2 regions of the Clostridium sp. MF28 genome follow, and region 1 is predicted to be linked to the other one. Evidence: a T-box and tRNA genes for the amino acid it is inferred to sense, from the RefSeq annotation. Region 1 holds a T-box; the other holds one or more tRNA genes.

Evidence for each region. The T-box of region 1 lies ahead of AXY43_RS15040 (glycine--tRNA ligase). A T-box ahead of a tRNA ligase gene usually reads a tRNA of that ligase, here a tRNA-Gly.
Region 2: it has a tRNA-Gly gene. The T-box ahead of AXY43_RS15040 (glycine--tRNA ligase) is inferred to sense a tRNA for this amino acid. The anticodon was not compared.

The regions. Positions count from the first base shown of each region.
Region 1 covers NZ_CP014331.1:3,476,616-3,482,831, forward strand. Annotated here, with positions in the region: gene lysS (lysine--tRNA ligase) at 1-1,489, shown strand, start outside; tRNA gene AXY43_RS15025 (tRNA-Asn) at 1,802-1,876, shown strand; tRNA gene AXY43_RS15030 (tRNA-Asn) at 2,314-2,388, shown strand; tRNA gene AXY43_RS15035 (tRNA-Asn) at 2,827-2,901, shown strand; T-box leader at 2,977-3,150, shown strand; gene AXY43_RS15040 (glycine--tRNA ligase) at 3,201-4,592, shown strand; gene murD (UDP-N-acetylmuramoyl-L-alanine--D-glutamate ligase) at 4,741-6,117, shown strand; gene AXY43_RS15050 (DUF5050 domain-containing protein) at 6,180-6,216, opposite strand, start outside.
Region 2 covers NZ_CP014331.1:1,200,372-1,206,587, reverse strand. Annotated here, with positions in the region: gene AXY43_RS05215 (AraC family transcriptional regulator) at 1-562, opposite strand, end outside; gene AXY43_RS05210 (DMT family transporter) at 839-1,732, shown strand; gene AXY43_RS05205 (hypothetical protein) at 1,863-2,177, opposite strand; gene AXY43_RS05200 (hypothetical protein) at 2,424-2,828, opposite strand; tRNA gene AXY43_RS05195 (tRNA-Gly) at 3,816-3,889, shown strand; tRNA gene AXY43_RS05190 (tRNA-Arg) at 3,927-4,003, shown strand; tRNA gene AXY43_RS05185 (tRNA-His) at 4,011-4,086, shown strand; tRNA gene AXY43_RS05180 (tRNA-Lys) at 4,166-4,241, shown strand; gene AXY43_RS05175 (sigma-70 family RNA polymerase sigma factor) at 4,533-5,105, opposite strand; gene AXY43_RS05170 (MarR family transcriptional regulator) at 5,473-5,928, shown strand; gene AXY43_RS05165 (amidohydrolase) at 6,109-6,216, shown strand, end outside.

The DNA.
Region 1 (6,216 bases):
GAGCATGCAAGAGTTAGAGTCTCAGTATAATGAACAGGAAGGATTGAGAAGAGCTAAGCTAGCAGAGCTACAAGGTGCTGGAAAGGATCCTTTTGATGTTTATAAAGTCAACAGAACTCATACATCAGAGGAAGTTAAGGCAAATTATGATGCACTAGAAGGTAAGGAAGTAACCGTTGCAGGAAGACTAATGTCTAAAAGAGGGCAGGGAAAAGTTGTTTTCTCAGATATACATGATAAGGATGGTAAGATACAACTATTCTTAAAGATTGATAAGGTTGGGGAAGAAAATTTAAAGCAATATAAAACTTTTGATTTAGGTGATTGGATTGCAGCAACTGGAGAAGTATTTACAACTAAAACAGGTGAAGTATCAGTAAATGTAAATACTTTTGAGTTGACTTGTAAATCTTTAAAGCCACTTCCAGAAAAATGGCATGGGTTAAAGGATCCAGATTTAAGATATAGACAAAGAGAAGTTGATATAATTACAAATACAGAAGTTAAGGATACTTTTATTAAAAGAAGTAAAATCATTTCAGCTATAAGAGAATTCCTAGATGCTAAAAGCTTTATAGAAGTAGAAACTCCAATTCTTGGAGCAATAGCTGGTGGAGCAGCAGCAAAACCTTTCATTACTCATCACAATACTTTAGATATGGATATGTATTTAAGAATAGCTACAGAGTTATATCTTAAGAGATTAATAGTTGCTGGTTTTGAAAAGGTATATGAAATAGGAAGAAATTTTAGAAATGAAGGTATGTCAGTAAGACATAATCCTGAATTTACAGCTATAGAATTATACGAAGCATATTCTGATTATAATGACATGATGGAAATTACAGAAAATATGGTTGCATATATTTGTGAAAAAGTAAATGGAACTACTAAGGTTGCTTATCAAGGTACAGAAATAGACTTTAAGCCACCATGGAGAAGAATCACTATGGTTGATGCTGTAAAAGAATATGCTGGAGTAGATTTCAATGAAATAAAATCTGACGATGAAGCTCAAACTATAGCAAAGGAAAAACACTTAGAATTTGCTAAACCATTAAATACAGTAACAAAAGGTGAAGTTTTAAATGCTTTATATGAAGAGTTTGGTGAAGCAAATATGATTCAACCTACATTTGTTACGGATTATCCAGTTGAAATTTCACCTCTTACAAAGAAGAAGAGAGGAAATCCTGAATTCACTGAAAGATTTGAAGGCTTTGTATTTGGTAGAGAACTTTGTAATGCATACTCAGAATTAAACGATCCTATAGTTCAAAGACAAAGATTCGAACAACAAGCTAAAGAGAGAGAACTTGGAGATGACGAGGCATATATGCTAGATGAACAATTTATGAGTGCTCTTGAAACAGGTATGCCACCAACAGGTGGAATGGGAATGGGAATAGATAGACTTATAATGTTCTTAACTGATTCAGCTTCAATCAGAGATGTTATATTATTCCCTACAATGAGACCGCAGAAATAATTTGATACAGTTAAAGTAAATAGATTATATTTATTTCTATAAAAAGGTTCTATATGTATAAAAGGCATATATGAACCTTTTATTGTTGTTGATTTAAAAATGAAATATAAGAAACATAATTTGAAATCAGGAACTCTATAATAAGTTCAGAAATATTTTATTATCTGCATAAATATTTATAGGAATTAGTATTTCTTCTGGATAATAAGAAAGAAAAGCTATAAGTATTTCTGAAAACTACAAAAGTAAATAAAATATAAAAAAGACTTGCATAATCTAAAAAAGCTGATATAATAGATTAAGTAATGACGTTCCGCGATAGCTCAATGGTGGAGCACTCGGCTGTTAACCGATAGGTTGGAGGTTCGAGTCCTCTTCGCGGAGCCATTTTTTTATATTTTTTAGAATAGTATTATAAGTTATAACATGTACTTTGGAAGCATTGTTATAGCTTTTTTATTCCATATGAATTTATACTAAATTTAAATTTGTGAACATTGTTACTCTTGATGGCATAAGTTATGGAAATACTTACTCGGAGAATCACAGTTTGTAAAGAGAATGAAAAAATATATTAGCCTGTCGAATTTTTCTCACACACATTTGAAAAAGTAGATGCGCAAAAATCTACAGTTTCACAATCGCTTGAGATTTTATTCTTTCCAAGTTTTATAAAGATGAATTAGGAATATATAATATGTATTAATTCTAAAATGTAAATGTAATTTGATAATTTTGATAGTATAGAGATATAAATTTGATATTTTGCTAAAAAAGGGTTGCATAATTTAAAAAAGCTGATATAATAGATTAAGTAATGACGTTCCGCGATAGCTCAATGGTGGAGCACTCGGCTGTTAACCGATAGGTTGGAGGTTCGAGTCCTCTTCGCGGAGCCATTTTTTTTATTTTATTTAGAATAGTATTATAAGTTATAGCATGCATTTTGAAAGCATTGTTATAGCTTTTTTTATTCCATATGAATTTATACTAAATTTAAAGTTGCGAATATTGTAACTCTTGAGGGCATAAGTTATGGAAATACTTACTCAGAGAATCACAGTTTGTAAAGAGAATGAAAAAATATATTATCCTGCTGAATTTTTCTCACATACATTTGAAAAATCAGGTGGGTAAAATCTACAGTTCCACAATCGCTTGAGATTTTGTTCTTTTCAGGCTCTATAAAGATGAATTAGGAATATATAATATGTATTAATTCTAAAATGTAGATGTTATTTGATAACTTTGATAGTATAGAGATATAATTTTGATATTTTATTAAAAAAGGGTTGCATAATCTAAAAAAACTGATATAATAGATTAAGTAATGACGTTCCGCGATAGCTCAATGGTGGAGCACTCGGCTGTTAACCGATAGGTTGGAGGTTCGAGTCCTCTTCGCGGAGCCATTTTTTTATATTTTTTTAGAAAATATTCAGACTTGACATATAAAATGATTTTGTTAAAATTAATTTATAAATTAAATACACATGTTGAAAAAGAAAAGTAATTTATAAGTCAGTTGAAGAGAGATGATGTTTGGTGGAAATCATTATTGGTTATAAATGAATGGAGCTTTTGAGTGTGAGGAAATCGATGAAGAAAGATGGGCTTAAGCCAAGAAGGGTGGAACCGCGGAATTATATTTCGTCCCTTTGTGCTTAAAGCCTTTTTTATTTTATAAAAATATATTTGGAGGGATAAAACAATGGCAGTAGAAAAAACAATGGATAAGATTGTGGCTCTTTGTAAAAATAGAGGATTTGTATTTCCAGGCTCAGATATATACGGTGGTCTAGCTAATTCGTGGGATTACGGTCCTTTAGGGGTAGAATTCAAAAATAATGTAAAAAAAGCATGGTGGAAAAAATTTGTTCAAGAAAGTCCGTATAATGTTGGATTAGATTCTGCTATTTTAATGAATAGAGAAGTTTGGGTTGCATCAGGGCATGTTGGAGGTTTTTCAGACCCATTAATGGATTGTAAGGAATGTAAGGCAAGATTTAGAGCTGATAAATTAGTTGAAGATCATATGACAGAAAATGGAGCAGAAGTAGCGACAGCTGATGGATGGACTAACGAACAATTGAAAGAATATATTGAAAGAAATAACATAGTTTGTCCCAAATGTGGAAAGATGAACTACACAGATATAAGAAAGTTTAATCTTATGTTTAAAACATTTCAGGGTGTTACTGAAGATGCTAAATCAGAAATGTATTTAAGACCAGAAACAGCACAAGGTATTTTTGTTAATTTTAAAGCAGTGCAAAGAACATCAAGAAAAAAAGTACCATTTGGTATAGCCCAAATAGGTAAATCTTTTAGAAATGAAATTACACCCGGTAATTTTACTTTCAGAACAAGAGAATTTGAACAAATGGAATTAGAATTCTTCTGTAAGCCTGGAACTGATTTAGAGTGGCACAAATATTGGAAGGACTATTGTTGGAACTTCTTGCTAAATTTGAATGTTAAGGCAGAAAATTTAAGAATGAGAGATCATGGAGAAGAAGAGTTATCTTTCTACTCGAATGCAACTTCTGATATAGAATATTTATTCCCATTTGGTTGGGGAGAACTTTGGGGAATAGCAGATAGAACTGATTATGATTTATCTAAACATCAAGAACATTCTGGCCAGGATTTAAGCTATTTAGATCAAACAACTAATGAGAAATATGTTCCATATGTTATAGAGCCGTCGTTAGGCGCGGATAGAGTTGCTTTAGCATTTTTAATTGAAGCATATGATGAAGAAGAGTTAGAAGGTGGAGATGTTAGAACTGTAATGCATTTACACCCAGCATTAGCTCCGTTTAAAGCAGCAATATTGCCTCTTTCTAAAAAGCTATCAGAAAAATCTTTAGATATTTATGCGGAGTTAAGTAAGAAATTCAATCTTGATTTCGATGAAACAGGAAGTATAGGTAAGAGATACAGAAGACAAGATGAAATTGGAACTCCTTATTGTATAACAATAGATTTCGATACATTAGAAGATGAGTCAGTAACAATTAGAAATAGAGATACTATGGAACAAGAAAGAATTAAAATAAGTGAAATAGAAAATTATATCCAAGCAAGTTTGGAATTTTAGGATTATACCTAAACAAAAACTGATTCAAGATAATTTCTTCTTGGGTCAGTTTATTTTTTTGTTGCAAGTGTTATAATTAAAATAACGAAGAACAAATTTTGGCAATAATATATACGATGGATAGAGATTTAAATTTGGAGGATAAATCATGAAGAAAGATTTTAATGAGTTTAAGGAATTTATAGTGGGTAAGAAAGTTGGAGTTGTTGGAATTGGAGTAAGCAATATTCCGTTAATCAATTTTTTAATAGATTTAGGTGCTGCTGTAACGGCTTTTGATAAAAAGAGTTTAGAAGAACTTGGAGACGTTGCAGAAGGATTTAATAAAAGGGGAGTTAAGCTGGAGCTTGGAGAAAAATATCTAGATAACTTAAAAGGGTTTGATGTGATATTTAAAACACCATCAATGAGGATTGATAGTGAAGCATTAGTAAGGGTTAGAAAAGAAGGAGCATATGTTACTTCTGAGATGGAAGAGTTTGTTAGGTATACAAGAGGAAAAGTCTATGGAATAACCGGTAGCGATGGAAAGACAACAACAACAACAATTATTTCTAAGTTACTAGAAGGTCAAGGGTATAAAACATGGGTCGGAGGAAATATAGGAACTCCATTATTTTCAGAAATAGAAAACATACATGATGAAGATAAAGTTGTATTAGAGTTATCTAGCTTTCAACTTATGACAATGACTCAAGAAATAGATGTTGCAGTATGTACAAATTTATCCCCAAATCACTTAGACATGCATAAAAGTATGAAAGAGTATATAGATGCGAAAAAGAATATCTTTATATATCAAAATTCAAATGGACTTTTAGTAGTGAATAGAGAAAACGAAATTACCCATGGATTTATAAAAGAAGCGAAAGGAAATGTGAAAGAGTTCAGTTCAAAAAGAGAACTGATAGATGGGGCATACTATAAAAATGGGATACTCTATCTTGAAGACAAGGAAGTTTGCAAAAAAGACGATATCGTAATTAAGGGGATGCATAATGTTGAAAATTATCTTGCAGCATTTTTAGCAACAAAAGACGATGTCTCTGTGGAGGTAATGAAAAAAGTTGCTGAAACATTTGCTGGCGTTGAACATAGGTGTGAACTTGTAAGAGAGATAGACAGAGTTAAATATTATAATGATTCTATTGCTTCAAGTCCTACAAGAACTTTAGCGGGGCTTAGAGCATTTGATGAAAAAGTAATAGTTATTGCAGGAGGGTATGATAAGAATATACCTTTTGAACCTTTAGCATATGAGGGGTACCCATATATAAAAGAATTGATCCTTATGGGAGCGACAAAGCACAAGATCAAAGATGTTTTTGATAATTTAGAAAATGAAAAAGGAATTAAAATTAATATAAATATGGTTGAGTCTTTGGAAGAGGCAGTAAGACTTGCTGAAAGCATAGCGAATCCAGGCGATATTGTCACTCTATCACCTGCTTGTGCATCATTTGATATGTATCCTAATTTTATGATAAGAGGTAATAAGTTTAAAGAGATAGTGAAGTCTTTATAAGTTCATAATGCAAGAAATAGGAGATAAGTGTTTAGTTATAAATACTTATCTCCTATTTTGCATTAACTTTTAGAAGAAAAATCTTTGAAGTATATATTA
Region 2 (6,216 bases), 2.3 Mb from region 1:
GTACAGTTCTTTTAATATCTTCCTTTATTTCTTTAATTAAGTTTAACCAAACAATACTTAAATAATTTTTCATTTCCAACTCATATCCATATGATTTTTCATGAGATAATATAAAAACTTGTTCCAGATGCGATAAGATTCTTTTTTGCCAAGGAACGTCAGGTTTTAAAGAGATAAATTTCAAATTATTACTCTCAATAATTGGAGATAGGTACTTTTTTTCAATAAGGGATTCTTCACTTCCTCCAATTAAAGTTGAATCAAAATCAATGGAAAACATCATACAATCGATATTTTCATATGGTTTAATTTGATGAAGTACATTTGAATTTATCATAATTCCTTCACCTGGAGATAATATTATTTCTTCATCTTCAATAAAAACTACTACTTTATCATAAAGTGAATATGAAAATTGTACTTCCTTATGCCAATGCCATCTTATATATCCATCTTCAAACAGATTAAATTTGTCAGTATAAATTGCTAGTGGAAAATCATGAGAACCATGTTTTACTGTTTCTTGCAAATTATCATTTACTTCTATTCTTGTTGCTTGCATATTTATCATCTCGCTAATATAGTTTTAATTTCTGACAATATATTAATTGTTTAATGCCATAAATAATAATAAAATTATTACATATTTGTTATATTAAATCAATATAATTGCAATTAGCTAAAATATATATTGCAAATGATTATATATGTCCAATTCATAATTCAAATTTCACAATTACGGCTAAAATTATTGTAATATTTTTAGAATTATGATGAAGAATTATTTTTGCAATATATATAAGTTAATTAAGAATAAATACAAAAAGGAGGAAGTATAGTGAACTTTCAGCCAAGGATAAAAGGAATAATCCTGGTAATCATAGGAGCCATGTTATGGGGAATATCAGGTACTGCTGCTCAATACTTATTTCAGAAAAAGGGATTTAGTCCAGAGTGGCTTGTTGTAATACGTTTATTATCATCGGGAATAATTTTATTATTATATACTTTTATGAAAGGTGAGCAAAATATATGGAAAGTATGGAAAAGTAAGAATGATGCTTTGAGTCTTATATTTTTTAGTATATTAGGCATGCTAGGTGTACAATATACATATTTTGCAGCCATTAAATATGGGAATGCAGCAACAGCAACAATACTTCAATATTCATCACCAGTAATAATTACTTGTTATTTAGCCATTCGTAATAAAAAAATTCCAAAGCTTAAAGAAATTATTGCTATTGGACTAGCAATGCTAGGGACATTTTTTATAATTACAAAGGGGAATATTCATAGTATATCTATTTCAAGGTTGGCATTGTTTTGGGGAATTGCAGCAGCATTTGCAGCAGCCTTTTATACTTTACAACCTCGCTTACTTCTTAGAAAATGGGGATCCATATTAGTAGTTGGGTGGGGGATGTTAATAGGAGGAATAGCCTTCAGCTTTATTGAGCAGCCATGGAATTGCACTGGAATTTGGTCTACTAATTCAATATTAGCTATTATATTTGTAGTATTATTTGGAACGTTAATTGCTTTTACTTGCTTTTTAGAAAGTTTAAATTATATAAAGCCGACAGAGTCAAGTATATTATCATCAGCTGAACCTTTATCGGCTGCTATATTATCTGTATTATGGTTACATGAAGAGCTTGGAATAGCACAATGGATTGGAACGGCATGTATTATAACTACAATTATAATTTTGTCTCGTATAAAGCAATAAAAAGTTGTTTCAATATAGAATGAAAATTAGTTCAATATATCAGCATATTAATACAAAATGCTTAAGTAGATTAATAGATAGCTGGATGACAATGAGTCAGCAGGTATTGATAAAATCATAAGTATACTCATTAAGAGAATTCTAAATTACCCGTAGTAACTATTATAATTATATCCCCATAATTTAGCGGTTTCATGATATATTTGCGAGAATTAGGTTCAAAACGAATTAGCTCCTGTATTAATTGAGTGCTATCAACTATAAGAAGTATGGCTCTACCAGAAGAATTATTTTCAACATTATAATCAATGCCTGCTGATAAGCCTGAGTCTTTTAAGGTATACAGCCCTTGAGTTAAAGTTTTACTAGCAGCAAAAGCATTTACTGTATTTATGCTAAGTAATAAGAATAAAAAAATAGAAAATATAACAATAAATTTTTTCATTATACTCGCCACCTTTCATAATTTATAGTATTTGAAAGCGGTGAAAATATATTCAAAATATATTATAGCAAGTTAAGAAAAATAAATTATTACAAAATTCTAATAACTGATTTAGAAAATTATAGCTTGTCATACAAATGACATATTCATCCTGTATTATAAATTTATAAGATAGTTAATCATTATTTACCCCTTATTAAATAGATGATAACAAGTATTTAGAATGATCTATTACACCCTAGTAGATTATTCTTTTTTTTCGCATTCATTTACTATGTAATTATAGTAGTGAGCTATAGCCATGTCCACTATAGTACTTACATAGGTATTTAAGTCAGGATGCCTGCTCTTTAATTCATTAACTTTTCTAACAGTAGAAGATCTAAGCATATAAGTTCGTTTAGTATCTAGGAATTCACCATCAATAGGTGGAGCCATGCCATTTGCTAATGAAACTTTTCTATTATCTGCAAGAATATTAGAATTAGATGCTTTAACATTTTGGGTAGATGCTGCTTCATCATCATCAAATGAAAAAGATGAAATGCACTTGCCAGAAATGACTGGTTCAGGTGTAAAACCAATTATTTCTTCATTCTCATCTGGAGCAAAATCATTTTTTGGTAGTTCATTTTGTTTTCTTTTACTCATAAGTGTTCTCCTTTACTAAATATCATAATAAATTTTTTGTACATTCTTTCTATAAATGATAAAAGAAATGCATGCTTCTAAATATAAAAGATCAAATGAAAGAATTCTGTTAATCAAATGAAAAATTTGAGCTCTAACTTTTTGCAGGATAACTTTTTTGAAGAGATCTTTTGAATTTTCATTTATCTCACTTAGGATATATGCAGAAATAGAGAATATTCTAATATTCTTCACAATATTTATTCTGAAGAATAAATACTCTAGAGAATAAATATTCTAAAGAATATTACCATATACGAATATATATTCTTCAGAATATGCTTGAAAAATGCGGCTTAAGAAGAGGTTAGTATTTAAATTAACAACTTCTAGTGGAGTATAATATATGGTTGGATTTTTTAGAAGGTAATAAAAAATATTTAAGGCAATAACAAACTAATATGAAAATAAATTTGGGAGGAGAGTAAATTAAAAAAGTATTAGTTGAACCATTTAGAATTTAGTTAGATAGTGATACTGTAATTAGATACAGTTTATCAGGATAATATTCTATAACTATAAATATATATAGCACATATGTTAACATTTTTATTTTATGGTTTGATTTAATAAGACATGTAATAAAAAATAAGAGGCTAATAAATAATTGAGAGTGAATTCTAATTTAATATTAAAACTTGGTTAAATAAAATAATTAAGTTTTAATATTAGATTATTTATTAAGCAGTTTGATTACTAAAATTTCAAATATAAACTTATTATTGAAAAGCATTATACTCAACGAGATAGAAATTTAAATATATTTATAAATTTATATTAATTTAGCGAAGAAAAAAGTCAAGGCGTGTGATACTGCTAAGTGATAGGTTTACAAATACGGTGAATTTGCGGAAAAAAATACAATATTCAGCACTTTATTTGAAAAAAATAAATTTTTATGTTGACAACCTATAATCATGTAACATATAATAAACAAGCAGATTAGTTGCGGGTATCGTATATCGGTAATACTCCAGCCTTCCAAGCTGGAAAGGTGGGTTCGATTCCCACTACCCGCTCCAAAAAAAATTAAAGAGTTTGCAACATAATAAATAATATGCGTTTTTAGCTCAGCTGGATAGAGCAACGCCCTTCTAAGGCGTGGGCCAGGGGTTCGAATCCCTTAAAACGCACCATATAATGGTGAACGTAGTTCAGTTGGTAGAGCGCCAGTTTGTGGCACTGGTTGTCGTGGGTTCGAGTCCCATCGTTCACCCCATGTAAAAATATTAGTAGGCTGCAAGGCAATTGATTTAGCTTAATTATTTGTAAAAGCATTCTATTATAATTATTATTCTGGTTCACTAGCTCAGTCGGTAGAGCACATGACTTTTAATCATGGTGTCCCGGGTTCGATTCCCGGGTGAGCCACCAAATTGTTTAACCTAAGGTAGAAAAGGTATAGTTAAATATACTTTGATGCTTTAGGTTTTTTATTATTTAGTAAAAATTATATCAAGTCAAATTTACAGATGACTTTGTAGGCAGAGGAAATATATAGCCCAAGAATTAGTTTTTTTGTATTATTTAAGTTTATGCTATCTCTTGTAAAGGTTAAGAAAAATGATAACTTAGAATTAAAATGCGAAAATTTGAAATTCATGACAGCATATATAATAAAAATAACAGCTCTAAGGTAAATGTTAACCTTAGAGCTGTTAGATTTTAATAATATACTGGGATGCTATTAAATATTTTTCTTAAAATAGTTTTCTTTTTCAAAACGGCTGTAGAGTAGCACATATCTTTAAAATAAGCATATTCCTTAACAGTATGATTTTTGTAGAATACAAAATTTATAAGTTCAATTTCTTCTTCACTTAGATTTTTAAGAGCTAAATTTAAATCTTCATAATCACAGATTTCACATAATGAAGCTTCGATAGATATTTCTTGTGAAGGAATATCTTCTTCAAAGTTATCATGATAACTTAAAGCATCATTACTATCAGTAGAACTTCTGAAATTCATTTTCCTAATTAAATCATTTACATTATTCTTTATTGCATTAGTAGCATAAGCAACAAACCTATGCTTCTCCAAATCGTACATGGAAACAGATTTAAAAAGTGATTTATAACATTCCTGCTGAATATCATAAATGCTATATCCATCAACAAAAGTTTTCTTTGAAATATTATAGATTAAAGGCTTAAACTCATCAGTTAATTTTTCTTTTGCGGTTTCATCATTATTTTTACATCTTCTCACCAGATTTTCAATATAATCAAAATTCATATGAACCTCCTTCCTCACTTAATGGCTGCAAAATAAATTGATTAATTTACATATGTTGTGTTCATTGTTAAGTTAATTTCTACATGTAGATATACGGCCGAGAATGTACATTTTGCATAAAAATAGAAAATAAATTATATTAATTTATTTTAGATTAGGTTGAAGTAAGATTTTTATTAGAAATATCAGTATTTTATGTGTGATTTATTCATCTAAATACAATAATGCATTTATGGAAAGTTTTGTAATATGAATATAGTAACTATACTGAAAAGTTTTTTATAAAAAAATATTGACATACTAATCATATAGTATTAATATGAATTAAACACATTGTTTCCCGTAGAAACAAAAAATGGAGGTCTAAGTGGATAATTTTAGCATTATACTAGATGAGATGATAGGAAGAATGTTTTTTATCAGCGGTGAACTTGAAAAAAGACCAAAAGATTATGGAAATTGTGGGGTTCCATTGCATATGTCAGATATACATATGATTGAAGCAATACAAAAAAATCAGAGTGCAAATACAACTGAGATTGCAAAAATTATGAATACTACAAAAAGTACTGTTTCAAAGATTACAAAACGCTTAGAAAAAGAAGGCATGATTAAGAAATATAAATTTCTAGATAATAAGAAGGAAATTTACTTCAAATTGACTGATCTAGGATTAAAAGCATTCAATGGGCATTATGAGTACCATATATCAAGAACACAATCGTTTGATAAAGAATTTGATAATTATACAGAAGAAGAAAAAAAGCTTATTGTAAATTTTCTGAAGAAATACACTGAAGAATTAGAACAATATTTAAAATGAATGTATTTTATGAAAATACTATATTAATTTAATATTTTGCTGACCAGAAAGACTGGAGGCTAAGTTTTGAAAAGAAAGATTATTGACTTTCTTTTTAAAACTTAGCCTTTTTTATATCTGATGGTTTCATACAGAAACAATTTTTATACTAAACTATAGAGCAAAATAAGGAGGAAATAAATGGATAGAATTGAAGAAAAAATTATAGAAATCATTGATAACAACAGAGAAGAAATAATAAAATTTGCACGAGATATTTATAGAAATCCAGAGTTAGGCTACAAGGAA